3 regions of the Brevibacillus sp. M2.1A genome follow, and region 2 is predicted to be linked to each of the others. Evidence: riboswitches for the same ligand, from Rfam matches in the RefSeq annotation. Region 2 holds a riboswitch; each other region holds the start of a gene.
The links. A riboswitch is a leader RNA that binds a small molecule or an ion and turns the genes downstream of it on or off. The one in region 2 is predicted to bind cyclic di-AMP.
Positions count from the first base shown of each region.

Region 1: it holds a riboswitch for cyclic di-AMP, as region 2 does, so the genes downstream of both, HP567_RS18470 (CAP domain-containing protein) here and HP567_RS04795 (quaternary amine ABC transporter ATP-binding protein) in region 2, are expected to answer to the same signal.
Region 3: it holds a riboswitch for cyclic di-AMP, as region 2 does, so the genes downstream of both, HP567_RS08010 (C40 family peptidase) here and HP567_RS04795 (quaternary amine ABC transporter ATP-binding protein) in region 2, are expected to answer to the same signal.

Region 1 is NZ_JABSUY020000001.1:3,843,375-3,853,975, reverse strand. It holds gene HP567_RS18500 (acyltransferase) at 1-1,015, shown strand, start outside; gene HP567_RS18495 (DMT family transporter) at 1,077-1,976, shown strand; gene HP567_RS18490 (aminotransferase class I/II-fold pyridoxal phosphate-dependent enzyme) at 2,111-3,418, opposite strand; gene def (peptide deformylase) at 3,597-4,157, shown strand; gene HP567_RS18480 (homoserine dehydrogenase) at 4,154-5,164, shown strand; gene HP567_RS18475 (hypothetical protein) at 5,265-5,417, shown strand; gene HP567_RS18470 (CAP domain-containing protein) at 5,482-6,270, opposite strand; cyclic di-AMP (ydaO/yuaA leader) riboswitch at 6,278-6,434, opposite strand; gene HP567_RS18465 (rhodanese-like domain-containing protein) at 6,519-6,863, opposite strand; gene HP567_RS18460 (cold-shock protein) at 7,294-7,497, shown strand; gene HP567_RS18455 (hypothetical protein) at 7,664-8,035, opposite strand; gene HP567_RS18450 (2-phosphosulfolactate phosphatase) at 8,243-8,965, shown strand; gene HP567_RS18445 (catalase) at 9,046-10,601, shown strand, end outside.
Region 2 is NZ_JABSUY020000001.1:957,329-967,929, reverse strand. It holds gene HP567_RS04800 (ABC transporter permease) at 1-348, opposite strand, end outside; gene HP567_RS04795 (quaternary amine ABC transporter ATP-binding protein) at 332-1,558, opposite strand; cyclic di-AMP (ydaO/yuaA leader) riboswitch at 1,952-2,098, opposite strand; gene HP567_RS04790 (ABC transporter ATP-binding protein) at 2,269-3,324, opposite strand; gene HP567_RS04785 (ABC transporter permease) at 3,321-5,063, opposite strand; gene HP567_RS04780 (ABC transporter substrate-binding protein) at 5,053-6,129, opposite strand; gene surE (5'/3'-nucleotidase SurE) at 6,167-6,946, opposite strand; gene HP567_RS04770 (sugar phosphate isomerase/epimerase family protein) at 6,962-7,744, opposite strand; gene HP567_RS04765 (PHP domain-containing protein) at 7,720-8,541, opposite strand; gene HP567_RS04760 (cation transporter) at 8,789-8,989, opposite strand; gene HP567_RS04755 (heavy metal translocating P-type ATPase) at 9,054-10,601, opposite strand, start outside.
Region 3 is NZ_JABSUY020000001.1:1,632,898-1,643,498, reverse strand. It holds gene HP567_RS08040 (response regulator) at 1-480, opposite strand, end outside; gene HP567_RS08035 (HAMP domain-containing sensor histidine kinase) at 488-1,636, opposite strand; gene liaF (cell wall-active antibiotics response protein LiaF) at 1,650-2,540, opposite strand; gene HP567_RS08025 (class I SAM-dependent methyltransferase) at 2,555-3,133, opposite strand; gene HP567_RS08020 (PspA/IM30 family protein) at 3,228-3,923, opposite strand; gene HP567_RS08015 (LiaF transmembrane domain-containing protein) at 3,988-4,392, opposite strand; cyclic di-AMP (ydaO/yuaA leader) riboswitch at 4,711-4,850, shown strand; gene HP567_RS08010 (C40 family peptidase) at 4,855-5,376, shown strand; gene HP567_RS08005 (response regulator transcription factor) at 5,591-6,310, shown strand; gene HP567_RS08000 (sensor histidine kinase) at 6,311-7,696, shown strand; gene HP567_RS07995 (cytochrome P450) at 7,888-9,228, opposite strand; gene HP567_RS07990 (biotin transporter BioY) at 9,338-9,901, opposite strand; gene HP567_RS07985 (hypothetical protein) at 9,996-10,568, opposite strand.

The DNA.
Region 1 (10,601 bases), 2.9 Mb from region 2:
GGTACCAGCATTCATTTTCATCACGGGTCTTGTTTTGTTTTACAACTACGCTGAAAAAGTGAACTATATTTCCTTCACGCGTAAACGGATAACCGAGATTTTGGTCCCGTATGGAATATGGTCGGTGGTCTATCTTTACTTGATGGAGAAGCCTTTGGGTGAGGGAGCAGCGTTCGTTTGGAATGTAAGCAAAAATTTCCTGACAGGTACATCCTCGTATCATCTGTGGTTCGTCGTGATGATTTTTCAGTTCTATCTTTTGTATCCGTTTTGGCAAAGAGTATTTGAACTTTTCCGCAGATTCGTGACAAGCCGCTTTCGTCTCGTTCTCGCTCTTGGTGTCACCGGATTGATTTATGGGGGCCTCATGTGGTTTTCAGCGCGGTACATCCCGGCGCACGGTTTTCGGTTCGATATGAATTGGCTTGATACGTATTTCATCAAATACCGTGATCGAAATGCGTTCTATTATTTCTATTACTTTTTGTTCGGTGGCTTGGTCGCCTTCACGTTGCCTGCTTTTCGTGCCATGCTGAAAAGATACTGGTACTGGATCATCATTTCGGTTGGTGTCCTGTACGCAGTCATTGGCTATGAGCTTTTCCGTGAATCAGGGCAAGGCCAAATCAATTTAAACGAAGCGACATCCTTGAAACCGTCCATGTTCCTCTATACGATGGCTTGCTTGCTGGCTGTGTACGCTCTCTGCCTATGGGTGAGCAAAAAGCAGTCCAAATGGACACATTGGCTAGGACTCCTTGGGAAGTATTCGTACGGAGCTTATTTGATTCATGCGCTGATCTTGACATACTTGATGAAGTTTTTGCGCGAGCTTCAGCTTTTTCACACGGGCGTGTGGGGGAGTATGGTAGCATTCGTCTTGTGCTCCATTCTTTCATTTGCCGTATCATATGGGCTCGGAAAACTGCCGTTTGGTTCCTGGCTAGTGGGGGCAGCAGAGAAAAAGACAAAAAAAGTCCCGTCCTCTCAAAAAGAATGGCAAAACGCAGGGTAATCGCAGGCAGTTTGACCAGATGCAGAGAATTGTTGGAGCTTGAAGGGAGAAGCGAGACGTCATGCTGTTAGCTTACATACAGTTAGCCATGGCTATGGCCTTGGTCGGAAGCAACATCTCCATCGGAAAAGAAATTGTTTCCCATGTTCCCGTGTTTTTGTTTTCGGAGCTGCGCTTTTTGCTCGCGATTGTCATCCTATTGCCGTTGCTCGCTATGCGTGGCGAATGGAAAATGTCTTGGAGCCGTGAGGAAGGCAAGGTGTTATTCTGGCAGTCGTTTTTTGGCGTTTTTTTGTTTAGTATTTGCATGTTGTATGGCGTTCAGTGGACGACTGCTACTGCCGCCGGTATCATTACGAGTACGGTACCTGCCTGCATCGCTTTGTTTTCGTTCTGGATTCTCAAGGAAAAATTACACGCCAACAGCTTAGTGGCGATCGGTCTTTCTGTGGGCGGCATCGGCTTCATTACGTTCACAGGAAGCGGAGGGGAGCAAAACTGGGTAAGCATGCTTGGCAATTTGCTCGTGTTTTTTGCGGTCGTCAGCGAAGCGCTTTTCACGATTTTCGCCAAAAGACTATCTGGGAAAATTACGCCTTTTCAAATGACGACTGCGATTAATGTCATCAGCTTTGTCTTGTTTCTTCCGTTTGCGATCTGGGAAAGCTTGCGGTTTGATTGGAGTGCCGTACCTGCACATGTATGGTGGCTTCTTGTGTACTATGCGTTTACGGCAAGCGTCTTATCTTTCTTTCTCTGGTACAAAGGAGTGGAGAAGGTGGAGGCTTCCAAAGCGGGCCTGTTCACCGGAATGATGCCGATAAGCGCTGCTCTCGTGGCTGCCTTTTTCTTGAACGAAGCATTTACTTGGATGCATGGGGTGGGGATGATCCTGGTGCTCGCCTCCATTTTTATCGGGACACAGCAGCCTCGTCGTATGCGTTCGTCAATTGATAGCTAATAAAATAGCATGATGGAACAGGTCTCGGAAACCCTCGCATTTATACTTCTTGGGTATTCGGGGCCTTTTTTGAAAGAAAACGAAAAGCGCCCAGACACGAGGTCCAGACGCTTGTTCAATAGAGCCAGTTACATTTATTTGGTCAATGCCTTTTCCAAATCTTTCACACCGCTGTAGACTAGTTCGAACAAGTCCGCAATGTTTTCTTCTTCAATGCAAGAGAAAGCGATACGCAAATCGGTTTGACCGAGAGCGATTGTACCGACGCCATACTGTTCCAGCAAGTGCTGGCGCAATGCTTCCGCTTCGACAGTCTTTAGCTTGAGGCACATGAAGTAGCCGGAGTTGAATGGATAGTAGGTCCACACGTCATCGTATTTACCGCTGTCGAGCACTTCCTTGGTGCGGTTGGCGCGGCCTTTCATGATATCGAATTTCTCCTGCTTCTGTGCTTTGTACTCCGGTGCAGTGATTGCCTGCAGGACGAACGTTTGGGAAGGATGTGATCCGCTGGAAAGAGTCGCACGGATGATTCCCATTGTCTTCTGCTCCAAAGCACTGAGCAAGTCGCTGGATGGGGATGCATACGTAATGAAGCCAACACGGAAGCCCCATACGTAATCCTCTTTAGTAGCCCCATCTACTTTTACAGGCAGAATGCGAGGGTGAACGTCGCACAGGCTAGCGAAGAGAGATTCGTGCATCGAATCCTCGAAGAACAAGCCGAAGTACGCGTCGTCCGTTACGGCAACAATGTTGATCCCAGCCTCTGCGCCTTCTTTTAGTGCAGCGACGATTTGTTTTCCTTCCTCTGGACCTGGTGTATAGCCAGTTGGGTTATTCGGGAAGTTGAGTACGACGATGGCTTTGCCTTTGTCTTTTTGTGCGAGAATGGCATCACGCAAAGCAGCAGCATTAAATTTCATCTCGTCGTTATACAATGGGTAGTAGACCATTTTCGCACCACGGCGGATCGAAAACGTAAGCTCGTAGTTTTCCCAGTTTTTGTCCGGGATGATGACGCTGTCGCCGCTGTCAGCGAACAAGTCAGATACGATGCTCAGACCATGGGTCAATGCGTTTGTAACGATTGGGTTACTAAACGTATGATTAGCCAGTGCAGGCTGTTCCTCGATCATTTTTTTACGCCATGCTGCACGCAGCTCAGGCTTTCCTGCTGGGGGAGCATATTCGTAAATGTCTTTTGGCTGGTAAGCAGACAGGTTATCCTGGATGACCTTAAGGTGCATCGGTTGACCATTTTCCAGTGCAATCCCGATGGTTGCATTGTACTTTTTCGCTTTTGCTTTCGCTTCTGCCGACTGGCTGAGAATCCCCTCTTTAGGGAAATAAATCAGCTTGGCGATATTGGATAGCATTTCATACACGTGCGGGTTTTCTCGTTGGATGGTTTCGTTCAGCGTTGATGCTAATGAATGCATGGTAGCCTCCCTTTTCATATACAAACATCTATCTTTACCAATAAAGATAGCGTATCTACATGCATTTGTCACCCTTGCCCAACGGGATATTTCAGATTTTACGAGGTTCCTTTTGACAGCGAGGACCTGATTTGCTACCTTGAAATCGAAAACTGACTAATGCGGGAGGGAGAAGCAAATGGCTGAACGCAGGATCGTTCGCCTGGGGGACCCTGTCTTGCGTGAAACTTCAAAAAGAATACTATCCATTACTCCGCAGGTCGAAAAGATATTGGATGATATGGCCCAAACGATTTACGCTGCGAAAGGTCGAGCAGGCTTGTCTGCGATCCAGATTGGCATCCCGGAGCGTTTAGTCGTGATGGATTGCGGTAGCGGCTTGATTGAACTAATCAATCCGGTGTTGGTGGAAAAATCCGGTGAGCAGGTAGGGCTAGAAGCTTGTCTTTCGATACCAGGTGTTTTTGGAATCGTTCGTCGGGCGAATTATGTCAAAGTTCAGACGCTGAACCGCCAAGGACAAACAAAGACAATCGAAGCGGAAGATTTCCTGGCTCGGTGTATTCAGCACGAGATGGACCATTTGGAAGGAATATTGTTTATTGATCATACGGAAGAGATCTACTCAGCGAAAACAGGAAAGAAACTGAATCGCAAGGATTTGCTCCGGATACAAGATAAAAGTAGAAAAAATGGTGGAAATAAGCGACGCATAAACAGCAAGGAGATTGACTCATGAAACGTTGGAACATTATGTTAACAGGCTTCGGAACAGTAGGACAGCAGGTGGCTCGACTGCTGGAGCAGCGAAGGGAGAGGTACCGCGAGCTATATCAAGCGGATGTCAGACTCGTGGGAGTCGTTCGTTCAGCTTCCGGCCTCTACGATGAGAACGGAATCGATTCGGGAAAATGGGCAGACTATGCTCATACAAAACAAACAAGGAACCCATCTTGGAACGCGCTGGAATTTATCAAGTCAGCTCAAGCAGACGTGCTCATCGAGGCAGGTCCATCTGAAAAAGAGGGCGGACCCGGTCTTACTTTTATTCGTTATGCTTTGGAGAATGCCATGCATGCGATCGCCATTTCAAAAGGCGCACTTGTAGTCGATTATGCTGGCTTAGCCGCTCTTGCCAAAAAACATGGCGTCGCATTGAAAGGGAGTGGAGCAACAGCAGCAGCTCTGCCGACGATCGATCTGTTGCAGTATAACTTGGCAGGCTGTGAAGTAAAACGCGTCGAAGGTATTTTTACGGGAACGACAAACTTCGTGCTCACAAAAATGATGGAAGAGGGGCTCACCTGTGCAGAAGCAGTCGAGCTCGCTCAGAAGATGGGGATTGCCGAACCGGACCCTTCCTATGATATCGATGGATGGGATACAGCTTCGAAGCTCACGATCTTGGCAAACGCTGCTTTTGATGCGCAAGTAAAACTAACCGATATAACACGCGCAAGTATTCGCGAAATAACCTCGTTACAAATCGAGGCATGGAAAAAGCACTCGAAGATTCCCAAGCTGATCGGAACGATCCAAAAGGAAGCGAATGGCACGGTATCTGTCGCAGTAGATTTATGTGCGGTGGATCTTACCCATCCATTTGCATCTGTATCTGGTACGACAAAAGCCATACGGGTAGAAACAGATGTCATGGGGGATTTATTGGTCGTTGGAGGAAAATCAGATCCTGTGGCGGCAGCGGCGGCTGCCTTAAAAGACCTTGAACATATTATAAGCAGATAGGTTCATTTGCATGTGCTTCCAGTGTTCCTTAGGAATGAGTCGTTTAGAACCGCGTGCATACTAGGGATGTACCACCAATAACGGTGAGGGGGCCATACGGATGAAACAATCGTCTGATGTCAATGCCGAGCTGCAGCAAGTATCTGCTTACCCAACGAAGCAAGAAATGAATCAAAAGGATGTTGCTTTGCTCAATGAGCAGGAAAGCTGCTGTACCCCCAAAAAACAGGCGGCAGAAGCGAAGCGAAAGTAACGCGTACACGAAAAAGCCGGGTCTCGATTACGAGACACCGGCTTTTCGTTTATCAGGCAGTGTTCTACCCGATAAATTCTTGTACCCAGTAGCCATTTGTGAAGCCTACACCAATTTTTGTGAAATCAGGGTTCATAATGTTTTGGCGGTGGCCTTCACTGTTCATCCATTGTTGCATAACTTCTTGTGGACTCTGTTGACCCATGGCGATATTCTCGCCTGCAGTCGAGTACTGAATGCCATACTGCTTCATCATGTCAAATGGAGAACCGTACGTTGGACTGTTGTGGTCAAAATAGTTGTTAGCAGACATATCTTGTGCTTTTGCCAACGCTACTTTGGACAGTGCCGCATCCATTTGAACAGGTTTGAGACCTGCTTTTGCACGTTCTTGGTTCACCAAATCCGCGACTTGTTTCGCAAAATCACCAGTTTTAGCTTCATCCGCTTGATTTACCGGAGCGGCAGGCTGAGTGACATTATTGCTAGGTTGTGCTGGTGCCGTTTGAACTGGTGCTGGTTGTGCTGGAGCTTGTTGTACGGGTGCTGGTTGGAAAGTTCCTGGTTGAATCGGGCAAGGTTGTACAGGTGTTGCTTGTCCTTGCTTAACAGGTTGCATTGGCTGTACTGCTTGTGGCTGGCCAGGAACAAAGCCTTGTTTTTGGAAAAAGTTAAAGAACTGTTGTGCATTTGGTGCTTTTTGGAATTGTCCCATATTTTGACCCGCATTGAATTGGAATTGTCCGTTCTTCAATGGGCAGTTAGATGCTGCGGAAGCAGAAGAAGCAAACCCTGTCAAAGCCAAGCCCAGACCAAGAGTCATCGCGATTGTAACAGAACCAAAACGTTTCATTAAACAAATCTCTCCTTTTTTTGGCCTACGAGGTTAGTTGTCGGATTCGGATTGAGGAAACAACCCTACGCCAGTTCGGCGATTCACCCCAATGTGGAATAACTCATCCACAAAAAAGTCCCCCGCACTTCCTTTTCAAGAGGAAGTCTCGGCTTATTTCGTTTGGCATGAACAACGATATCAGACAATCCCAATCGAAATAAAGGAGTAATATATGGCAACTAGCTAGAATCGTTGATAAATTAGGCTCATTTCGCTTTGTTTGATTGTTCCTTCCATGCAGTTAAGCCGCCTTCCAATGCATTCGCATGAAAACCATGCTCACGAAGCAGAGCCGCAGCTTTTTGAGCTTTATTACCTGTTGTACATAAGGTAACGATCTGCACATTTTGCGCGAGTTTTTCGGTTTCTTCATCAAGTGGCTTGTCCTGTTCCTTCATAAGAAGATAAGGGACGTTTCGCGCCGACGCGTTTTCGTGAACGAGGCTGCCGGAAATAAATTTCTCGGAGTCGCGTACGTCCAATAAAAGTACAGGCACTTTCTTTTCAAGCATTTCGGATAATTGAATGGTTGTCAAAATATGATTTTCCAATGTAATCCCTCCCAATCCTATTGTAACAGAGTACCGCTTCGTCCAGAATAAGGCTGAACGGTTGCTTTTATTGGACAACCATGGTAGAATGAGGTTGCTACTTGAAAAATTGATACCTAATCATTCATCGAGGTGTTTGTATGCTGATGGATAACATTTTTGAATCCCCGATTCACACTGGCGCGGTCATCGGAGCCGCAAGGATGGAAGAGAGGAAGGGCTTTCATTGTTTTAGGTTTTCAAAAGGTTTAGTTTTTAATTTTGCAGTTCCGTCCTATGACATTCATATATTTGCTAAGTAAGTAAAATTCACATATCATGAAGGCGTATCACAGCACATGATTTGGTATTTCTTCATGATATGTGAGCTTTATTTGCTTCGGTAAATATGACTAGCATATTCAAATTGAATTTTTGGAGGTTTTTTTAGATGCAAACGAACGGAACAGTAAAATGGTTTAACGCAGAAAAAGGTTTCGGTTTCATTCAAGTAGAAGGCGGAGACGATGTATTCGTACACTTCAGCGCAATCCAAGGTGACGGTTTCAAAACTTTGGACGAAGGTCAAAAAGTTCAATTCAACATTGTTCAAGGCAACCGTGGCCCACAAGCTGAGAACGTAGTAAAACTGTAAGTCTCCTTTTAAAAGAAACTGTCCTTTCGAGGGCAGTTTTTTTGTCGTAGAACATAGAAGTAAAAAGGCGTTGGGATAGTCCCCAGCGCCTATTCGTGCATGCGAATCATTAAAAAAGGAACTATGGCGTCCCACCATAATTCCTCATTTTCTTCCTGCAAAATAGTTAAATACAAGTTTCGATATCGACAGTTTGGAATTGACTGTCAAGAACGGTAAGACCAACAACTTGACCGCCGCCGATAGAAGTACGGCCATAAGTGGTGAGAAGGACATTTCTGTTGTTTTCTGCTACGGTAAGGCGAACTTCATAGTGGAAAGAAGCGGGGACAAGCGCATTGAAAGCAGTGCGAGTATTCGCAGGGATAAATTGCGTAATGTCAAGCAAGGTGCTAACTGGATTCGTTTGCGTAACGGCGTTACCCCAGTTCAATACTTGCACACGTACTTCAACCTCTTCTGTGTTCAGGTTTACCAGGTCGAGGTGAGCAGTGACAGCTCGGGCGAGGTTATTTTGCAAAATACCAGTCGTTCTCACCGTATTTCTTCTTGGGCGTCTGTGATTTCTGCTTTCAGTATTACCTTGATCGTCGTCGTATTCGATTTCAGACATCCATGTTCACTCCATTCTTGTGTAATCTAGTGGGACAATAATACGATATTGTTTCTTGTCTTGATTTGTAACGGCGAACGTAAGGGGACGAGTAACTATTTTTGATAGAGGACGGTGGAGGGTTTGGGAGAAATGCCTGTATACAAGCAACTAGACTATACGGCTCGATTTGATTGGGGATACGAAGGGGTGGAACAGGTCGGAGCAGCATCGGATATGATCGTTATTATCGATGTACTCTCGTTCAGTACGTGTGTAGATATCGTAACGGGACGTGGGGGTATCGTCTATCCTTATCAGGTACAGGATGAGTCAGCCATTGCATTCGCCAAACAAAAAGCAGCGCTGCTCGCTGGAAAACGCGGCGAACCAATCTCCCTTTCGCCAGCCTGTCTGAAAACGGTTCCGGTGGGAAGTAGAGTGGTGTTACCCTCACCAAACGGATCGACCTGTACCGTGTTGGCAAAGAAAACAGGGGCGAGGGTGGTCGCTGCGTGCTTGCGTAATGCGCTATCCGTAGCCAGATACATACAGCAGCAGAAAGGAACGATAACGGTCATTGCTTGCGGTGAACGGTGGGGAAATGGAGCATTGCGACCCGCTATTGAGGATATGATTGCGGCAGGTGCGCTGCTTCACGAACTAGAGGGGTATCGTTTGTCACCAGAGGCTGAAATGGCGGTGGCAGCCTTTCGATCCACTCAAGGTCTTCTTCCCGCTTACTTGCAGAAGTGTGCTTCCGGCCAAGAACTGATCAGTATGGGCTACCTGGAAGATGTCTCACTGGCAGCGGAATGGAATCAGAGTGGCTCAGTTCCAGTGCTTAACGATGATTTTGCGTACGAAGCGATTTAGTCTTTTCGCATAAAGAATCCCTCATTCGGTAACCATGGTTATGAACCACACATGAGAAAAACTGGACAGGGAGGATTCATATGGATGACAGCAGAAAGTCCATCAACCAGGCAGAAGAAAATATCCTGACGAATCGTCAAGGCCATCCGATCACAGACAACCAGAACTTGCGGACAGTTGGAAATCGCGGGCCAACCGTTCTGGAGAATTACGACTTTCTTGAAAAAATCACGCATTTTGATCGAGAGAAAACACCTGAACGTGTCGTGCATAGTCGAGGTGCAGGAGCACATGGCTTTTTTGAAGCGTATGGAACCGTAGGTGATGAGCCAGTTTCTACATACACGAGGGCGAAGCTGTTTTCGGAGCGTGGGAAAAAAACGCCTGTGTTTGTGCGTTTTTCTACGGTTAATCATGGCACGCATTCGCCCGAAACATTACGCGACCCACGTGGGTTCGCGGTGAAGTTTTATACAGAGGATGGGAACTGGGATCTGGTTGGCAATAACCTCAAAGTTTTTTTCATTCGGGATGCGATGAAGTTTCCTGATCTTGTACATGCATTCAAGCCTGATCCTGTCACAAACATCCAAGACGTGGAACGGATCTTTGACTTCATCTCGAACACGCCTGAGGCCATGCATATGATTACGTTTTTGTTCTCCCCGTGGGGAGTACCAGCGAACTATCGGCAAATGCAAGGCTCTGGCGTAAATACGTACAAGTGGGTAAACCATGAAGGCAATGCGGTCCTGATCAAGTACCATTGGCAGCCGTTAGCGCAAGGGATTAAGAATTTGACACAAAAACAGGCGGAAGAGATCCAAGGGAAAAACTTCAATCATGCCACACAAGACTTGTATGAAGCGATTGAGCGAGGAGAATATCCAGAGTGGGAATTGTGCGTCCAGATCATGAGTGATGACGATCATCCTGAGCTCGATTTTGATCCGCTTGATCCAACGAAAATATGGCCCGATGATCAGTTCCCGTTTCTTCCGGTAGGCAAAATGGTTTTGAACAAAAACCCGGATAACTATTTTGCAGAGGTCGAGCAAGCAGCTTTTGGGACAGGTGTTTTAGTGGATGGACTGGATTTTTCTGATGACAAGCTCCTGCAAGGAAGGACCTTTTCTTACTCCGATACGCAACGCTATCGGGTCGGCGCCAACTATTTGCAGCTTCCGATCAACGCGCCCAAAAAGCATGTCGCTACCAATCAGGAAGGCGGCCAAATGCTGTATCGAGTGGATCGGACGCAGCGGCATATTAACTATGAGCCATCAACGATTGGCGGATTGCAGGAAGCCAAGCAAGCAGCTCCTGATCATCAGCCAGAAGTGGAAGGGAAGGTCGTTCGTCAAAAAATTGATCGCACCAACGATTTCAAACAAGCGGGAGAACGTTATCGCCTCATGGAAGACTGGGAAAGAGAAGACCTCATTGCCAATCTGACGGATGCACTTCTCTCCTGTGATCCTCGTATTCAAGAGAAAATGCTTGGCTACTTCTCGCAATGTGACGAAGAGTACGGTCAGCGTTTGAAAGCTGGAGTTGCACAGGGCAATGGCGGAAATAGCAAAGGGATGGGCGGACCGATGGGGGCAACAAATCCTGGAGCGGCTGTCAAGGAAGC
Region 2 (10,601 bases):
CGCGCAAAGAATGCCCACCGGAATCCCGATGACGATCGAAATCATGGTAGCAGTGAGGACGAGTCCCAATGTCTCCATCGTTTCATCCCAGTACCCCAAGTTGTGGATGAGAGAAAGTCCAACAACCGTAAAGACCATGGACGCTCTCCCTGCAAAAACCCACGCAGCGGCCCCCAGCAACAAGATGAGAATCAGCGAAGGTATCTCTGCCAAAACCGTAGAACAGTAAGTCACCATCGTGGAAATGACGATAGCCACCGGATCAAACAATACCCCTTTGTACTGGCCCAGCACCTCCACGAACCCTTCCATCCAACCGCCAATCGGCAGCTTAGGCACGGCGTCCATCACTCATCACCTCTGCTCTCTGATGCTCTTGTACATTGACTTTGCCTACCAGCCCGCCTAGCACCGCTCCTTTTACGATGACACCCAATAATCGCTGCTGGTCGCCCACTACAGCAATCGGGACGTGCAGGTCTGCCATCATCGGGAACAAGCTGTGCAGACGTGCGTCAGGCGAAACGGTAGGGAGGTCGGTTTTCATGATTGCCTCCAGCGAATCTCCCGTACCAATCGCAAGTGATACGTCATACGCCGTAATCAAGCCAAGCAGTGTGCGCTTTTTGTCCACGACGTACAAGCTGGACACGCCATTATCCATCATGAGTTGCAGCGCCACTCGGGCCCCTTTGTCAGGCGTGATTGCTTCTGCCCGTTTCATCACATTTTCAGCAACGAGCACCCTGGACAGGTCGGCATCCTCCACGAACTTCCGCACGAATTCATCCGCTGGGTCTGCCATAATTTCTTCCGGGCGGCCGATCTGAATGATCTGCCCGTCTTTCATAAAGGCAATCCGATCGCCCAGTCGCAACGCCTCATGCAAGTCATGTGTAATGAACAGGATCGTCTTTTTCATCGTCATCTGGAGCTCCAGCAGCTCATCCTGCATATCTTTTCGAATGAGTGGGTCCAGTGCACTGAACGCTTCGTCCATCAAGAGAATATCTGGATTATTAGCCAACGCCCGCGCCAGACCGACCCGCTGGCGCATCCCTCCGCTCAATTGATCCGGGTGCGCATTTTCCCACTCGGTTAATCCAACGAGCGCAAGTGCTTCCCGTGCTCTTTCTTGCCGGAGTCCTGGCGGTACTTGCTGAATCTCCAAACCAAACTCCACGTTTTCTCGTACCGACCGCTGCGGAAACAGGGCGAAATTTTGAAAAACCATCCCGAGCTTCTTCCTCCGCACCTCACGCAAAGCTGCTGCCTTCATGTCCACGATCTCTTCCCCATCGATCTCGATGCTTCCGCTCGTTGGGTCAATCAGTCGATTACACAGTCGGATTAAGGTGGACTTGCCGCTGCCTGACAGGCCCATAATGACAAAGATTTCACCTTCCTCGACTTCAAAGCTGACCTGATTGACACCGATGGACTGGCCAGTTTGCTTGTAAATTTGTTCTTTTGTCCGTCCTTCCGCCAGCAGCTTCAAGGCCAGTTCGGGCTGCTTGCCGAACACTTTTGTCAGTCGATCGACTTTCATTTTGGGCATGGTATCCCTCATCCTTCGTTTTTTCGTAAATGTAAAAAGCCCGCGAAGCTTCCACACTCAAGCAAAACCAAGCAGGCACGCTTGATTTTTACTCGTGTAGAAAATCCGCAGGCTTACGTAATACCTGGCGCCCATTTTCAGGACTCCCTGTACTCTGTCTTCCTGATTTCGATTGTCAGCGGTTTATGTCGTACCGACTGCCTCTCAGCGATCCACACCACTCCCTTCACGTTGTATCGGCGTAAGCTGCTCGTCGGTATTTCCATAAAAAATAGGCCGATCCATTCTTTTTCTCCAGAACAAAGGTCCCAAAGAAAAAGCCTGTATCGACCTATCACACGCCCGCAAGGAGTCCCCTTGTTGCGCATTATATGCCTAGACTTTATCCATTCATGACCTTCCCTGCTTTGGCCGACGAGGTTAGCTGACGGGTAGGATGGCAGAGAAGACATTTCCTCATCCCTCCTGATCACTCAGGATTAACCCCAAAAGATTGGTTCCCCCGCTTCCGAGAATATCGGAACTAGGCCGTATTGTGTTTTGTTGCTTATTTGATCGTGATTGTGACTTTGATTATACGCTCGCTTCCAGTTATTGTGAACGTTCATTTTCGTTGAATCAAACAGAATAGCGCCTTTCTTAATGAGTCGCATTGATTTAGATGGTTCATGCTCATCCAATTGAAGAATCACTTGGCTATCTTTCCCTTTTTATACACAAACCTCTACGCATACACGCTCCTCATAGGAAAAGCGCTGACTGATGTCCGTGACAACCTCCCAGTCATCCTCCCCGACCCGGATGGAATAAAGCAGTTCTCGCCCCTGAAATTGCACATGAGATACCTTTCCGATAACGCCTTCCATTCCTTGCTGCCACGCTGCGAGCTTCAACTGATCGGGACGAACCGGCAATATTTGCTGAGCGTGAAAGGAAGAAAAGTCGCGGGAAACAGCAATCGGTACCGCTGGCTCTCCTTGCCTCTCCAACAGAAAGGTATTGGGGCAAGACCAGTTTCCTTTTAAGAAGTTAGCCCGTCCCACAAACTTGGCGACAAAAGGCGATTGGGGCGAATAGTATATATCCTGCGGGCTACCTGCTTGTTCCACCCTGCCTCCTTTCATTACGACGATCTGATCCGCCATAGCCAGTGCCTCTGACTGATCGTGTGTGACGTAGACGATGGAAGTCCCCAGCTCGCGGTGAATAAATTGGATTTCCTTGCGCATTTGCATACGCAGCTCTGCATCGAGACTGCTCAATGGCTCGTCCATCAGAAGCAGCGTAGGGTTAAACACGATGGCCCGCGCCAGAGCAACGCGCTGCTTTTGTCCACCAGAGAGCTGATTGGGAAATCTCTCTTCCATTCCTCCAAGACCGACCATCTCCAGCATTTGTGCCACCCGTACCTTTGGATTATCTTTGTAAGCGGCAGGCACGTGCTTTTGATGTTGCAACGGAAACACGACATTCTCATAGACAGTCAAATGCGGCCAAAGTGCGAATGACTGAAACACCATACCAATCCGCCGCTCCTCTGGCGGCTTTCTTCTTGCCTGGTCCGCTACGCACTCTTGATTGATCCAGATTTCTCCGCTGGTAGGCGATTCAAAACCCGCCAATAGCCTAAGCAGTGTCGTTTTTCCGCAGCCGCTCGGCCCGAGCAAAGCAACGAATTCCCCTTGTCCAATTTGTAGATCCAGATGGTGGAGCACCGTCACATCTCCGAATTTTTTGGAAACGCCCTTCACTCTTGCACTGTTCATCCCTGTATCCTCCGTTGCCAATATCGTTTCCATAAACCGCCCATTGTCAAAGCCAGCAGGATGGCCACTACGATCAACGAAGAAAGGGCCGTGCTATGAGTCGTTGATCCCGCCTGCTCAAAGCTAAAAATAACGACACCGATCGTTTCCGAACCGGATGACCACAGAAGCGATGATATTGTCAATTCAGTAAATGCTGTCAGGAACACTAGAAACAAGCCTGTTGCCATTCCCGGTGCATAGAGCGGGAGCAATATCCGGGACCACCTCGTCCAAAATCGACCACCGTTGATCCGTGCTGCTTCTTCTACTTCCTTGCCCACCTGCATAATGGAGACCGTACTGCTTTTTACTTGCAAGATCAAAAAGCGAGTCACATACGCAATCAAAATGAGCCAAACCGTTCCATATATTCCTGGCTGCCAGCTGGGAATCGGCTCGATCCACGTTAAAATCATCGCCAGACCAAGCACCATACCGGGCAAAGCATACGGCAAAGCGACAGCCCCTTCCATTACTTTTCCCATAAAGGAAGGCCGATGGATGCGCCAGTAAGCGAACCATGTTCCAGCCACCACGCACAAGACGCCAGTCAAGCAGGCCAGCATCAGGCTATTGCCGATGGCCGCTCTCGTTCCAACATGGTCAAACAATACAAACGCAAAATGCTTCCATGTCAGATTTTGCGGAACAAAAGGCAACCCATACGCCTTGATGAAAGCGTTCGCTGCCATGGACAAGAGAGGAAGCACACTCGTCACCAACAAAAAGAGTCCAACAAGAACCTCCACACCCCGTCGATATCTTTCCAAGTGACGGCGAATCGATTTGTCCTCGGCACTGGTCTGGTCCACCCGGCTTTTACGCAAAAAGAGCCACTGTACTCCTGTTCCCGCCAATGCTATCACGCCAAGCAAAATAGACAAGACAGATGCCCTCGCAAAAGCGCTCGGTCCAAATCCGATGACCTCCTCATAAATCAACGTACTCAATAAAGGGATATTTTCCGGGATCCCGAGAAACGCAGGGACACCAAAATTATCGAGTCCGGAAATAAAAGCAAGCAGTCCGCCTCCTGCAATTCCCGGTAAGGCGAGTGGGAGTGTCACCTTGCGAAATACGGTCGTAGCCGTAGCCCCTGAAGAATGAGCCGCCCATTCCAGTTCTTTGGGAATCCGATACAGAACGGACAGCGTGAGCATGTAGACCAACGGATAATGCGTTAGACCCATTACAACAATGATCCCGTCCAAGCCATAGACGTCCCACAGCTCCAAAGGCCCACCATAAAGCCAGCTCGCTGCCCGGTTCAATACCCCTTGCGGACCTGCCAGTTGTGTCCAGGCCAAGGTCATCACGTACGAGGGAATCAGCAATGGCAACAGGGCAAGTACATGAATGGCAGACTTCCAGCGTATGTCTGTATAGGCGCATAACCAAGCCAACGACACGCCAATGACTAACGCGATGAGCGTAGAAGCTCCTGCCGCCGTAACGCTGTGACCGATAGCGTTCCACGTGCGTTCATGTGTGATCACATCCGCAAAGTATCGAAGACCGATCCCTGCTTCTGTTTGCACACTAAGAGCGATCAACTTCCACAACGGATACATAAAAAAGAAGGCGACCGGCACCAGCACGATCCATGTGGCCGCCTTTTCCAACGACAGGGGCACGGCTATTTTTCGCCGTTCCCCCATCTTGCGCTCGGACACTGCTGCTTGCCAGTTACTTTGCACCCATCATCTCTCCAAATTTCTTTTTGTCCGCCTCTCTGTTCGCTTCAAGTTCATCTGTATTCGCAGAAAGCACCTTGATCTGGTCTTGAGCGCGTAGCCCTTCCGGAGCAGCGATGCCTTTTCTGATCGGAGTGTACCCGAGACTGCTTGCAAGCTGCTGTCCTTCTTCCGAGAGCACATAATCGACAAACGCTTTTGCTGCCTCTGCATTTTTCGTTGCTTTCATGATCCCGATTGGTTCGGTTATGACAGGAACACCCTCGTTTGGATAGATGAGCTCGACTGGAGAGCCGTCTTTTTTCGCCCGAGCTACGAGGTAATCCACAACCATCCCATATTCCTTCTCGCCGCCTGCGACGCTTTTCAATACGGCACCATTGCCTTTAGTGACTGTCATCTGGTTTGCTTTGAGTCCAGCTATGTAGTCCCAACCAAAATCAGCCTGCCGAGTAAGTACGCCTATGTTATAGGCTGCTGCTCCAGAGTAGAGTGGACTTGGCATAATCGTTTTGTTCGAGGCTTCCGGACTGGTCAGAACCTTCCAACTGTCCGGAAGAGCGGCAACCTTGCTGCTGTTGACTGCAAGAACGGTTGCCATCACTTTGGTTCCCGTATAGGCGCCCTCTGCATCCTTCCACTCCGCCGGAATGTCCTTAGCCTCGGGCGAAGCATACGGCATGAGCAAATCCTGTTTTTTCAGGCTAGCAAAGGTCGGTGCATCCGCAACCAAAAGCACATCTGCTTTTACCTGCCCAGCTTGTGCCTCCGCCTGCAAGCGACTCATCACTTCCTCTGTACCGGATCGGAACAGCTCTACTTTTACCTCCGGATAATTTTTCGAAAAACCCTCGATCAATGCTTGCGCGTCTGCATCTGGCTGGGAGGTATAAAAGCTCAGCGACCCTGCGATTTTGGCTGGGGCAGGGGCAGACTCAGATGTCGCTTCAGTGTTCGCCGCCGGGGTTGGTGATGTGGAAGAAGGCTGGGAACCGCAGGCTGCCAGTCCGAAGACAGCAACGGCTGCGAATAAAGAAAGGGTCCATTTTGGGCTAAGAACACGTTTCAATTGTTCATTCCTCCTAAAAATCATGAGTGGTTAACAGCTAAGTGCTTTGCTTCGCGCCTTGAAACCATTTGCCGATTTTTGCCTTCATGGCAGTATTCGTCATGTTTAATTGCAAAGGAGTAATAGTGATATAACCGTCGCGAAGCTTGTAATAATCGGACTCCTCGTCCTCAAAGTGAAGCTCACTCAAGTGGTCGGAGAGCCAGTAGCACATATACCCTTGTGGATCGTTCAAGCCCACATATTGATAGCGCAGAACATCCATTGCCAGCGGCGTGACTGCTACTCCTTTTACCATTTCCCTGGACAAATACGGGAGATTGATGTTCAGAACCGTTTCGGGACTGAGCTTGTGTCTGAGCAGGGTTTCAAATATTTCGTAGGCAAGCGGCTCGACGATTGAAAAATTCGGGTTTGGCTTCAGCGTAGCGAGAGATATAGCGATGGAAGGAATCTGGTACATCGCCCCCTCAATCGCTGCTGAGATCGTACCTGAATAAAAGACATCCCGTCCCAGATTCGGTCCACGGTTGATTCCAGATACAATTACATCTGGCTTTTCCTTGAGAATGACCTCAATCGCCATCTTGACGCAGTCAGCCGGTGTGCCATTGACGGCCCATGCTTCCAGCGAGGTTTCAAAAAAGTTTACTTTGTTTGCTTTGACTGGCGATTTCAACGTAATGGCATGGCTGATCGCACTACGTTCTTGATCCGGGCAGACAATGGATACATTGCCAAAGGGCTGAAGTGCCTGTGCCAGACAAAGCACTCCACTTGAAAAAATTCCATCGTCATTGGTTACGAGAATATTCAAAATAATACGGACCTCCTATCCAAATGAAACACAATCCTCTTGCCGTAAATAAACCATGTTTTGCTTAAGCTGAGACAAGCTCCTCGCATCATCGAAGCCTTCTACAACAACGGGTCTCTTTTCTTCAAACAACAACGGCCAAATGCCTGACAAATCAATCTCTCCTGTTCCTAATGGCACATGCAGCTTGGTTGCCGTAGCGTCGCTCACATGAATTTTATCGATCCCCTCTAGCTCGCTGTAAAATTGCGACAAGGAACAGGAAAGAGGAACATGAGCAATATCAAACGTGGTTGTCGTCGGGTATTCCAATGCCATTCTCAGTTGATTCATATCTTGCGGTGTCACGATCATTTCCTTCGGCAGAGGCTCAATGTGCTCGATAGACAACATACAGTCTTTTTTCCTTGCTTCGTACGCCAGCTCATTCACGCTCTCAATCAGAATCGGCTCATGCCAGCTTCGGTTTCTGGGAGACAGCGTCACTCGTCCCGGATGGATGGTTACACTTTTGGCTCCGATTTCACTTGCTAGCGTCAAGGAACGCTTCACTTCTTCAATGGATTGCTTGCGAATGCCATGATTCAGCGAACACAAATTTAAATCCCAGCTAGCTGCATGCAAGGTCAGCTTCATTCCCGCTCGTTTTGCCGCCTGTTGGATTTCTTTCGGGTCACTTTGGTAACACCAGACGTGCTCCGCCCATACCTCCATACCCGCAAATCCGTATTGACGTGCAATCAAGACAGCCGCCTCTACCGGGTAAGCCCACATCAGTGTTGATGAAACATACAGCATTTCCACCACTCCTTTACCTCTGCCGGGATTGGCACGCTACCGACCGGATATGGGTTGCGTGAGCGATGACCGTGAAAGTCGCTTCCTCCCGAACGGATGAGATGATGGGCTTTGGCTTGTCTCTCCCAAAAAGCCATCTTTGCTGCAGAATGTCTCGGATAATATACCTCAATGCCGTCGATTCCGTATTCAAGCAACGCATCAAGCTGAACCTCAAAAGGGTAGATGCCAGGATGAGCCAGTACAGCAATTCCGCCCGCTTCATGGGTAATTTCAATTGCTTCCCGTGCAGAAAAGATAGGACGGGGCACGTAAGCGGCACACCCTTTGCGCAAATACGTCTCAAAGGCAGACTGGGGAGTTGAGCAGTAGCCCCGGTCGGCAATGACCTCGGCAACATGCGTGCGAACCATCACTCCGCCGTTCGCCCGTGCCATGCACTCTTCCATAGAAATGGACAGCCCCTGTCGATTGCAGCCCACAACTATCTCATTGATCCACTCGATACGCTCCCGTTGCCGTCTTTCCATGACATGAAGCAAACGAGCATCGGATATATCTAAGCCGTACCCCAAAATATGTAGTTCGTCCTCCGATCCGTCTGTATTCCACTCAATTCCCTGTATAAGCTGTATGCCGAGCTGTTCGGCATCCTCACGGGCAAGCAGATAACCATCCACGGTATCATGGTCGGTAATAGCTAAATAATTCACACCACGCTCTTTGGCCTCTATGAGTAATTCCCGAGGTGACAGCTTTCCGTCAGAAGCAGTCGTGTGCATATGCAAATCCAGCATGACCATTCCTCCTGTTTCACTATCAGACATTGCTGTGTTCTCTGTTTGATTTCATTCTAAATCCCCTTTTTTAAGGCCATATAAAGCACCTAACAAGGTTTGATAAAAGTAAAATCAGGTGTTCATGCGATTTTGTTTCGTTCATCCGTTGAAATATGTACGTTTGATTAACGATTTACGAATTCTTTACAAAAAAGAAAAAAGCTCTCGCCTCAATCAGGCAGGAGCTTTTGGATAGGCACGATGATTAAACGACGTCGTAGCCTTGGTCTTCGATTGCTTCTTTTACTGTATCCAGAGTCAAGTTACTCTCGTTATAGGAAACCTCAACCTTTTTTTCAGCCAGGTTTACTTTGCCTTCTGCACCCAGATCTTTCAATGTGTTCTCAATGCGCGCTACGCATTTGTTGCAAGACATACCTTCTACGTTCAATGTGATATTTGTCATGATCAATCTCTCCTTGCATTTTATGTTGTATAGGTAAGGCGGACGAAGCCGCTTGTTACTGTTGTTACAGCTTCACTCGTTGTAGTCTCAGAGCGTTGAGTACGACGGATACGGAGCTGAAGGCCATTGCGGCACCGGCAAGCCATGGAGCAAGTAAGCCGATTGCGGCAATTGGAATGCCCAAGGTGTTGTAGGCCAATGCCCAGAACAGGTTTTGCTTGATGTTGCGGATGGTGAGTTTGCTCATCTCGATAGCGTCTGCGACACTGGTCAGTTCGCCGCGCATCAAGGTAATATCGGCTGCTTCCATAGCCACATCTGTACCTGTACCGATTGCCATACCGACGTCAGCGGTAGCAAGTGCAGGAGCATCATTGATACCATCGCCGACCATCGCGACTTTTTTGCCTTGTTCTTGCAGTTTTTTCACTTCTGCGGCTTTGCCTTCAGGCAGGACTTCTGCGATGACGTGATCGATTCCTGCTTCACGGGCAATGGCCTCGGCAGTTTGACGATTGTCACCGGTCATCATAATCACAGTCAATCCCATTGCTTTCATGCGTTGAACAGCTTGCTTGGAGGTTGGTTTGATCGTATCCGCTACGGCAATCAGGCCAGCGAGCTTGCCTTCGACGACTGCGAGCATCGCCGTTTTACCGGAGCGCTCCAGTGCCAGCATGGTATCAGACACTGCATGGTACGAGATTTGATGTTTTTCCAGTAAGCGGCGGGTACCGACGAGTACTTCTTTGCCAGCGACGGTTGCCCGGATACCAAAACCAGGAATAGCTTCAAATGAACCTGTATCCGACAGAGTGATTCCTTTATCCGCAATACCACGAACGATAGCTTGAGCCAATGGGTGCTCAGAGTTTTTCTCAGCGGCACCAACCAAAGAGAGCAGCTCTTGCTCTTCGATATCAATGGCGATGACGTCTGTCAGTTCTGGCTCGCCTTTGGTTACGGTTCCTGTTTTATCGAGGACGATCGTATCCAGGTGGTGAGCCGTCTCCAGATGCTCCCCGCCTTTGAACAGGATGCCCAGCTCAGCTGCGCGTCCAGAGCCCGCCATGATCGAGGTCGGTGTTGCCAAACCGAGGGCGCATGGGCAAGCGATTACGAGTACGGCAATTGCTTTTTCCAAAGCCTCACCGAAGTTGCCAGGTATAACGAAGAAGTACCAGATCAAGAAAGTAAGAATAGCAATCCCTACTACGATTGGGACAAAAATCCCGGAGATGCTGTCAGCTACACGCTGAATCGGTGCTTTTGTTCCTTGTGCTTCTTCCACTACTTTAATGATTTGCGCCAGTGCCGTTTCTTTTCCTACTTTGGTTGCCTGGACCTTCAAGAAACCGTTTTTGTTCAAGGTAGCGCCGATGACGGTATCGCCTGCGGCTTTATCCACCGGAATACTTTCACCAGTCAGCATGGACTCATCAACTGCGGACTGTCCTTCCATGACGATGCCATCTACAGGTACTTTGTCGCCCGGCTTCACGTGAACGACGTCGCCCAGTCTTACTTCTTCTACAGGAATGGTCATTTCGGCGCCATCCCGTACGACTACGGCTGTTTTTGCTTGCAAGCCCATCAGCTTGCGGATCGCTTC
Region 3 (10,601 bases), 680 kb from region 2:
GATCAGCTTCAAAACCTCCAACTCGCGCGGCGTTAGCTGCTCATGGGGATGGGACTCTTGACCGTGACGGAAACGGGCCATGATTTTTCCTGCTACCCTCGATTCCAAAACTGGCTCACCCGCCGCAGCAGAGCGAATTGCCTTTGCAATCTCGGCTGCACGCGAAGTCTTCAGCAAGTAGCTGAATGCCCCGGCTTCAATGACCGGATATACCTTTTCGTCATCAATAAAGCTAGTCAAGACAATAACCTTACTGGATGGACAGCTTTCTCGAATACGCCGAGTCGCTTCCACACCGCCGATGCCTTCCATGACTAAATCCATCAGAACAACATCTGGGCGCAGCTCTTGCGTCATTCGCACCCCTTCTTCCCCACTGCCTGCCTCTGCTACGACTTCAATATCGTCTTCCGTAGACAAATAAGCAGCCAGACCCATCCGAACCATTTCGTGATCATCTACCAGAAGTACCCGAATCACTGAGCCTTCACCCTTCCCGTTCCGTCTGTGACATTAGAGGAATACGCACCTCAATTTGCGTCCCTTTCCCAATCGCCGAGTAAATCTCCATGGAGCCTCCGACCTCTGCTACGCGCTCCTGCATGCTGCGCAAACCGTAGGACGTCATTTTCTCCCCATCTGGATCAAAACCAACACCATCATCCGTTACTCGCAGGCGAACCTGCTCTTGCAATGTAAACAGCTTCACTGTAATCTGGGTAGCTCTGGCATGCCGCAATGTGTTGGATAAGGACTCCTGCAAAATGCGGAACAGATGATCCTCAATTCCACTCGGCAAGCCTTCTACGTCTTCGATCTCCCACGCCAGCTGCATGGTATTTTTACGCGTCAGCTCATCTAAAAGTTCCAGAATGGCTTCCTTCAATGACTTGTTTTGTAACGTAGCCGGGCGAAGATGCAAGAGCAACGCCCTCATCTCCGCTTGTGCAGCTGCTGCCATCTCTTCGACCAATTCAATCTGTTGGGCTGCACGTTGAGGATTTTTTTCGACAAGCCGTTTCATCGCCGCAGTCGTCATGGCGATAGCGAACAGTTGCTGGCTGACTGCGTCATGCAGTTCTCTCGCCAATCTCTGTCGCTCCTCTGTTACCGCTGCATGCTTCAATTGTTCTGCGAGAGCCGCATTGTGGTTCGACAGCCGCTGCAAAGATGCTACTTGCTCTTCCCATTGCGAAGCCAGGCGATTGATCTGCCATCCCAATTCGCCTACTTCATCGACGCCCAATTCGGGAACCCGATACGACAGCATTCCGCGCCCAAGCTTCATGGCAGCTTCCCACAGTACACTGAGTCTCTTTTTCAACAAATTGCCGACGATATAGGAAATGATCAATGCCACTAAGACACCTGCAGGCAAAGAAACAACAAAAGCAGCAAGCTGAATCAAACCCTCTGGATCGGCAGGGAGATTGATTCCTATATATTCTTCAAGCCACCACACGAAGTTGCGGTCGCTGATTACTTCGTTGTACCACCGATGAATCCCCGGGTGATCTTTCCATAAAAAGTATAGCCAAAAGAAACAAATAAACGCGGCAGTAACTGCACTGACGGCCAGTAACATGCCATAGCGCACGTATTGCCACTGAATACTTGCCAATCGCTGTCGACGCATCCGCCAGTACCTCCTAGATGTACTTGACTTTTATATCGCCGACAAGCAGCGAGATATGCAAGTTTACTTTTTGCAATGCTTCATCATACTGATCAGAACGAATCTTAACACTGCGGTTGATACCCCCCTGACGGTGGCTTAGCACCTCCAGGTCACCAATACTTAACCCTGCCGTTACCGATACAGGAAGATCGACCGGTACATAAATCGTCACATCGCCTACCCAGCCCTCTACGACAAGAACCGCTTCATCCCGCATCAACACTGCCCGGGAAAGATCAATCACAACATCCCCGATTCCATGCCAGACATGCAAGTGATTCAGTTCAAAACGCCCGGAAGTCAGGTGATAATCCCCAATCAGAGAACTGCGGGAATCTTTTGGCAGCATGTCGTCAGGGGATGAAGACATGCTTTCGTGATGAGGAATTTTTCCACCAACATGCTTCCATTTGTTCCAGCTGTCTAGCCAAGGGCGCTCCGCTGTTGAAACGTTCACGTCATTCGGGATACTTGCATCACTAGTCAAAATCGTCTCCGCAGCAGATGGGTTCCCACTCTCGCCTAATGGCTGATTCACACGGTGATCTCGTCTGCTGCTCTTGCCCCGAATCAACTGAAACCCGAAATAAATAAACACGATTGGCACTGCAATCTGGAACAAATCATCAATCCCGACACTAAACCACATATCCATCGCGATGATGGTCCCCAGCGAGAATAAAATTCCTCCGCCAATCCGATTTTTATTCCCCCACAAACGAAGGCCGAAATAAATAAGCACCATCGGCCACAAATCAAACAGACCGAACGAAATGATACCCAAACTGTCTAACAAAAGACCGATTCCCGTAAAAATAATCAGGACACCAGCCAACATTTTGTGCAAACGGGACAGTTTCACAAAAGTCTCCTCTCTCACGCCCCATGCTGATCGTTTTCACTTTGACCATTACGACATGTATAGATGAATGCAGGCGGAATGTTCAACAGGGTAAAGTCGATCTCAACCCGGGGAAAACGATCCTGCAACTCAGCCTGGAGTTGTAGCGAATATTGGAATGTAATAAATAGGCCCCCTGGCTTCAGTACAGATTGAACTTCGTCCAGAATTGCTGCCCGCAGCTCTTGTGGAAAATTGGCGAATGGCAGACCTGAGATAATGACATCTGCACCTACAAGGTCCTGCTCCTCCAAGTAAGACCTAAGTTTAGTCGCTTCCTCCCTGATAGGAAGATCGGGAAAACGTGATTGAAGCATAGAGCGAAATTGGGAATCTCGTTCCACAAGCACGTACTGTGTGCCGGGACGCAAGCGCTGATAGATCGTTTGGGTAAATGCCCCTGTACCAGGTCCCAGCTCCAGGATCACATCGGTTGAAGCCCAATCGACGCTTTTCAACATTTGCTCACATAAAAAACGAGAGCTGGGGATTATACTACCGACGCGTCCAGGCTCAGCGATAAACCGCCGCAAAAAGACCAAGAAGTCCTGCAAGAATCGTACCTCCTAGGGGAAAAGCAGCCTGATGTACACAGGCTGCCGAATTGACCCAATCTATTCTACACCTTGTCCCCCAGTTCCTGTTGAATTAGGATTGCACTGGTTTGGCTACCGGTGTTTTTGCTTCATTAATGGATGCTTTGATGCTAGCAAGTTCTGCATCGAGATCATCCTTTTCCAGGTCAGACAAAGCGTTCTCCCAAGCGCGGTTCGTTTGGCGCCATTGCCCACTCATTTGTGCTTCTGCTTCCATGCGCATGACTTTTTCCTCCATGCGGGCGAAGCCACGGCCTGCGGACTGATTGCCGATACCAACAACTGCTTGATTGACTTGCTTTTGTGTACGAGCTACTTGTGCACGTGCCATCAGTGTGAACTTTTTCGCACGCATTTTATAGAACTCTTCCTTCAGCTCAGCCAGCTTCTCGCGCATTTGTGTAGCTGCCTCGGATGCTGACAGGTAGAGAGTTTCATATTCCGCTGCCCGGCCTTCGTACTGCTTCTTGTCAGCGAGTGCTCGACGTGCCAACTCGTCTTCTCCCTCAGTTAAGGCGAGCTTGACTTGACGATCGCGTTTTTCGATCAGGGCATTGGCTTCATCCAATTGCTGACGGAATTTCTTTTCCAGTGCAACCTGACGGGCAACCGCGACTTCAACTTGTCCGATTTCTACTTCCATGTCACGCATATATTGATTCAGCATTACTACCGGATCTTCCATGGAATCCAATGCATCATTTACCGAAGCTACTGTCAGGTCACGCAAACGTTTAAAGATACTCATTATTTTTTCCTCCTCATCATATCACATCATATTGTTCATCCAAAAGACTCTTGCGACATAGGCGTTACTGCGGGCGTCTTCTTACGTTTCTCTCCCAAGTGTCCAGCGTATCTTCCTTTAATACTTTTTGGGCCCATTCACGCTCCCAAGAAGGAGGCGCTTGTTTTGGCTCTTGGCTGGGACGCAGTAAGCGATATCCCAGATAAATCACCCCAATGGCCAGAAGCGCGTGAAACAGTAGGTCAAGCTTGCCAATCAACATCAGGAACCCGAACAGGAAGACCAGGATTCCCCAAAAACGTGAACCGGTTTGTCCCATGATCTTTTTGGCACCGTATATCATGATCACGCCGGGAATGATAAACCCGAGCAAGTCTCCGATATCGATACCCACCAGATCCAGAAGAACCAACCCACCGACTAGCAGCAGAACCAGCCCGAGTAGAACTTTGCCAGACCGTTCGCTCATTACTCGCTTACCTCCATTCGTTTTGCATGTGGTGCTTGTGGAACGTTATGCCCTTATTGTAGCCCTCGGTATAGGCTTCCCATAACGGGCGTGCGGTTGGTTTTTCCCTCCGTCCTTGGACGGAGACAATTTCCTGCCCTAATCGGACGAGCTGTCCCGCAAGACAGAATATGCACGCGTCGAAAGGCGGCTTGCACTGTCGAACGAAAACGTTACAGCATTTGACGGCATCTTTGTGACGAATATGTGAACGAACAGATAAAAAGAAGGAAATAAAGGACTGGCGTAGAATCTTCGTAAGAGTGCGTGTAAAAAAACATCGAAAAATAGCCGAATTCCGCTTGGCGGAAACGGGGGAACCACGTTTTTGGGGTGAATGGTTGCTACTCCTAGCAGCCTAGGGCGTCCTTTCGACCGAACCCTTCAGCTAACCTCGTAGGCTCACGAAGGGAGCAGTTTCTTTTGCGCAAGATGGTTTTATCTTTATTTATGGCTGGATTGCTTGCTATGGGGGCAGGCACTGCACAGGCTGCTGAGGAGAATACTCTCAATGAAGTAGTCAGTGACTTGTACGGTACCCCTTACAAATCTTCCGGCTCGTCCAAAAAGGGCTTTGACTGCTCCGGTTTCACGCGCTACGTATTTGATGCGTTAGGTGTAGACCTGCCTCACAATTCTGCTTCCCAGTACGAATTAGGTACAGAGGTAGCCAGAAAAGATTTGCAGCCAGGCGATCTCGTATTCTTCAACACGAACGGTCGCAGCATTTCTCACGTGGGTATCTACATCGGAGACGGCACATTCGTGCACTCGGAATCTGGTCGTGGAGTCGTCAACACCAAGTTGAGCGATCCATACTACTGGAGCAAGCGTTATGTAGGCGCCAAGCGTCTCAGCGTTCCTGTTCTAGCGAAAGCAGAAATTCCGAATAAGGAAAAAGCGGTGCAAGCTGCATCGTTGCCGGAAAAACCAGCTAAAAAATAGTCATTCGGCAAAATAATAAAAGCCAGGGACACTACGTCTCTGGCTTTTTCTGACGAAATTTAGTACCTGGTCTAAAGAGGTACCCTCACATATTAGAACAACTTAATAACTTACGGGGTTTCTTCCCCTGATCAGGTCAAAGCATGTTATGATAGACAAGACCCATTCTTTGAATGGTATTCCTTATTAATAGAAGTAACTGGGGGTTGTTCCGGTGAAAGATCACATTTTAATTGTCGATGACAATCTGGAGATTATTGAACTGCTAGAAGACATTTTGGAGAACGAGGGCTTCACCGTTTCCTCCGCAGAGAGCGGAGAGGATGCACTCTCGCTGCTCAGCCAAGGAGAGCGTCCCAACCTGATCCTTTTGGATATTATGATGCCCAACATGAGTGGCTACGAGCTCTGCTCTCAAATTCGCCGTGAGTGGGATTTGCCTATACTGTTTCTCAGTGCAAAAGGAAAAGCGGTAGATAAAGTAGTCGGCTTCGAAATCGGCGCAGATGATTACATCACGAAGCCTTTTGATACAGAAGAGCTGCTCGCTCGCATTCGTGCCCACCTTCGTCGCTATGAGCGCATTCGCAAGCATACCGAAGAGCAGCCTGAGAAGGAAACGACCTCCTCTCCGATTACGGTTTTGAAATTCAAGGACCTGGAAATCCATAAAGAAACGTATTCCGTTTATGTATGCAATCAAAAGATTGAGCTATCTACCAAGGAATTCCAACTACTCACCTTCCTCGCAGAAAATGCGGGCATCGTCTTTACAAGAGAGCAAATTTATGACCGTGTCTGGGGATATGGATATGGCTCGCTCAATACAGTGACCGTCCATATTAAAAACCTCCGTGAAAAGCTGGAAACAGAACGTCAGTTCATTAAAACACAATGGGGGACAGGCTACGTATTTATCGGGGAGAAGCTTTAAATGAGCTTACGCAATAAAGTTTTGCTCTCCTTCATTGCCTTGATCACACTCAACATCTTGTTGTTTAAATTTGTTTTCCAAGACATTATTGTCGCTCAACTCAAAAATGATCGGCATAATCAGTACCAGGCTGAGAAAGAAGCCGCAGAGAAGGTCATGCTCAATCAACTGCTTCTCGTCAGTAATTTCAAGGACCCAATCGAACGTTTGGAGCTTGAAAAGCAGTTGCCAGACGACGTGATGTACCGCATGCTCGTAAAGGATGCCAATGGAAACACCATCTACAGCAAAACATCACGCGCCTATAATTTGAAAATGCCTTCCCCCTCCTCATCAAGTCGTGGCGATTCTGCCAAACAAAGTGACCTCAAAGTGGTCGCTGAGTACCATTTTCAGCAGGAGCCACCGCGTACAGGGGAGATCGTTGTTTATTTCTACACAGATGATTACGACATGATGGCTACAACAGGGGTTTCCATGATGCTCTGGTTTATTTACGGAAGCATTAGTCTGGTGGGATTGGTTCTGCTCGCTTTGTTCGTTCGCTGGATACTAAGGCCGGTTAACGAATTATCGCGCGTCACCCAAGAAATCCAGGAAGGGAAGCGCCTGGTCACATTTACGTATCGATCGCATGATGAATTTGGGCAACTCTTTCGATATTTCGGGGAAATGGTGGATGAGCTTCGCTTAGCGGAAGAAAGACAGGCAGAAATGATCGCTTCGATCGCCCACGACTTCCGCACACCTCTCACCACGATCAAAGGGTATGCGTCATATATCGGCTCTGGTCGTGTGACGGATATGACCAAAATACAGAAACAGATGGGCAAAATCGAGCTAAAAACGACGGACTTGGAAAAGCTGCTGGATGAGCTGCAGGACTTCACCACTCAAAGCTCCGAAGTCCGACTCAGTATTAACCGCATTCATGTCAAAAGCTTCTTGAGAGGAATCATTGAGGACTATTTGCCAAGAATCAAAGAGGCAGGTCTCACCTTTCAATGGAAGCTGCGCATCTCCAATGAACTACACATCGAAGCAGATGAGACCAAGCTGCGGCGTGTCATGGAAAATTTGTTAAACAACGCTATCCACTACAACAAACCGGATGGCTCCATTTACCTTACGTGTGATCAGCGAGAAGGACATGTCCTTTTTACTGTGATCGACAAAGGAGAAGGAATCGCTGCTGAAGACTTGCCGAAAATTTTCACCAAGTTTTATCGGGCGGAAAAATCACGAAATCGCAACAGTGGCGGTACAGGCTTAGGCTTGACGATTTGCAAGAGCATCGTCCGGCTTCACGGCGGAGATCTGATGGTAAACAGTGAATTGGGAACGGGAAGCAGTTTCTCCTTCACCATCCCCTTCTTCCACGGGTAGCTTTCACAAGCTACCCTTATTTTATATAGATTTATTCTCAGTTAATTATTTCTTTATATTTTACTAGTAAAATAATTTTTGTAAGCATGTTGCTTTCAGTGATAAATAACCCCCAGTTCGGTATCTGACACAATCGGCGAAACCGTAGTGATAAGATGCCTCTTTTTTTGTCCCTCAACTTCCATTTTTTTCTATCTCTTTTCCAAACGCATCGGCAGTCCGTTCTTGGGACGCAAGGTGACCAACGGCTCGGGCTCCACTACCTGGTTCGGTTCAGCCAGTCTTAGTCGATATCGCTGTGCAATCGTCGCCAGTAGCAAAGCTGCCTCCATCAAAGCAAAGTTATTCCCGATACAAACACGCGGCCCGCCACCAAACGGGAAATAAGCATAGGCTGGAATTCTTTTTAAGAGGTCGCTGTCAAAACGCTCTGGAATGAATTGTTCAGCCTGGTCATAATAGCGTGGGTCACGGTGCATGACATATTGGCTCATCATCAGTGTTTCTCCAGGCTTGTACGTGTGACCGCCGATCTCAACCTCATCTACCACTTCCCGATTTATCGTCCATGCCGCAGGATAGAGCCTCAGCGTTTCCTGTACAATGAGATTCGTATACTTCAGCTGCGGAATATCCTCGACCGTCGGCAGCTTTTCACACAGTACGGTCGACAACTCGTCATGCAGCTTTTTCTCCACCTCGGGATGAGTAGCCAGCAAATAGAAAATCCACGACATCGTATTCGCAGTCGTCTCATGGCCCGCTACAAAAATGGTCATGACCTCGTCGCGAACCTGCTCGTCTGTCATTCCTTCCCCATCATCTTCATCACGCGCTGCCAAAAGCATCCCCAACAAGTCCTTATGCTCTTCTCCTTCGCTATTGCGCCGAGCTTCGATCAAAGAGTAGATCGTTTTGTCCAGCAGCTCACTCGACTCCAGGAACTCCCGATTGCTTTTGGTAGGTACGGACAACGGAATGTCGATAAAAGAGGAGCCTTTGTTTGCCACGTATTTCAAACCGACATCGATGGCATGTCCAATCTGATCGGCCCCTTCCTTGACGGTTTTGCCAAACATCGTCTCCGTAATAATCGCAAGTGTTACTTTCATCATGTCCGAGTGAATATCGCGGAGCTCCCCGGTTTTCCAATCCGACATGAGATCAACGGCTTGCCGGACCATCACGTCTCCGTAGGTGGCGATACGATCTCGATGAAAAGCTGGCTGCATAAGCCGCCGTTGTCGCAAATGCTTTTTTCCTTCACTGGTAAGAATTCCATCTCCTACAACAGCTCGCGCAACCTGTAGTCCTTTCCCTTTTCGAAAATGCGCCTGTTTGCTGACCAAAACCTCTTTGATGTGATCCGGATTCGTTAACAGATAAATATGGCGGGAAGGACCGAAGCGAAAATGAACGACTTCCCCATGCTCTTTTGCAGCGTCGCGGATGAACTGAAGCGGCGATCGGCGAAATGCCATCAAATTCCCTGAGATTGGAAGACCCTTTGGGCCGGTGATCGTGATATTCATACGTCTCCTCCTTTTTACTTGCAAATCCTACCGATAGTATCCGGCACGATAAGGAGATTATGCGAAAAAAAGCCACCCGAACTTCGGATGGCTGACGAAATCATTTTGTTTATCGTGGAACAGGTTGGTCTGTGCGCAACAGACGAGAAGCAATCAGTCGCTCGCGTACCTTGATGCCAATCAGAGAAGCCAGAACTGCTTTGACAACCCCTACAATGAGGAAAGGCGTTACACCAAAAGCAACAGCTTTATCCCATGGAATGTCCATAACGTATTTGAGCTGTACAGTACCAAAAGCGAGTGTGACAAACATGCCAATGATATTGGCGATGATGGCGTTTTTCAGGTTGAATCTTGTTTTCTCCAAGTAGAGCCCGGTCACATAAGCGGTGGCGATAAACCCAAATATGTACCCGCCGGATTTTCCGACCAATATCTGCAAGCCGCCTTTTGCCTCGCTGAATACAGGCAATCCGACTGCACCGAGCAAAACGTAAATAACCAGAGCCAGTGTCCCGTATCTTCTTCCCAAAATGGTCGCCGTCAGTCCTACTGCTAACGTCTGCGCAGTAATCGGAATCAACGTCAAGGGAATCGTCACCTGCGACAATACCGCAGTCATTGCAGCAAAAATGGCAGAGAGCAATAGCCATCTCAAGCGTTCGTTTCTCATGCGTACTAGCCTCCGTTTTGTTAACTAAAAATATGATAAGGTTAACAAAATAATAATACGCATCTGCCCTTTTGTAAATCCCCGTTCTGCCCGCTTACCTTTTTGCTTGTTGATTCATGTGTAACTGCAGCTTTTGAAGTGACTGAACCGTATGATCGATTAATTCGTTCAGGTCATCAATGTTGCCTTCATCAATTTTCCGATGAAAATCCAGCGTCACCTGGTTGGTGATTTGCTTTGGCGGCCAATCGATTCGATGCTCCTCTAACTTGACCGATACTTTCTGTGTAATATACGGCCGTTGCCCCCAAATGTCATTAAGAATCGATGTGACTTCTCTCGCTTCTGCCGGCACATCTCTGTAATTTTCCAGCTGCAAGTAAAAATGGATGCAAATCGTACATCCGATATGCTCTGTCAACGGTTGTTCCAGCTGTTCGGCTGCAATATCAGCTAACTGGGTACGAAGCTGCATCTCAGCACGGACAGCTGCGGTATAATCATGTTGATCAGCCAATTTGAATTCGATCTGAAACTGTCGATGGAACGTAGCCATATCCATGACATCCGAACGGTTCGTAATCGTGATTGCCCCTTCGAAGTCCCGGTCGTATACCGCACCTTCCAACACAACCCTGATATTGTCAAAAACAAGCGGATGAAACATCTCGCGCCCTCCTTTTCCCAGGCATTCGGGCCC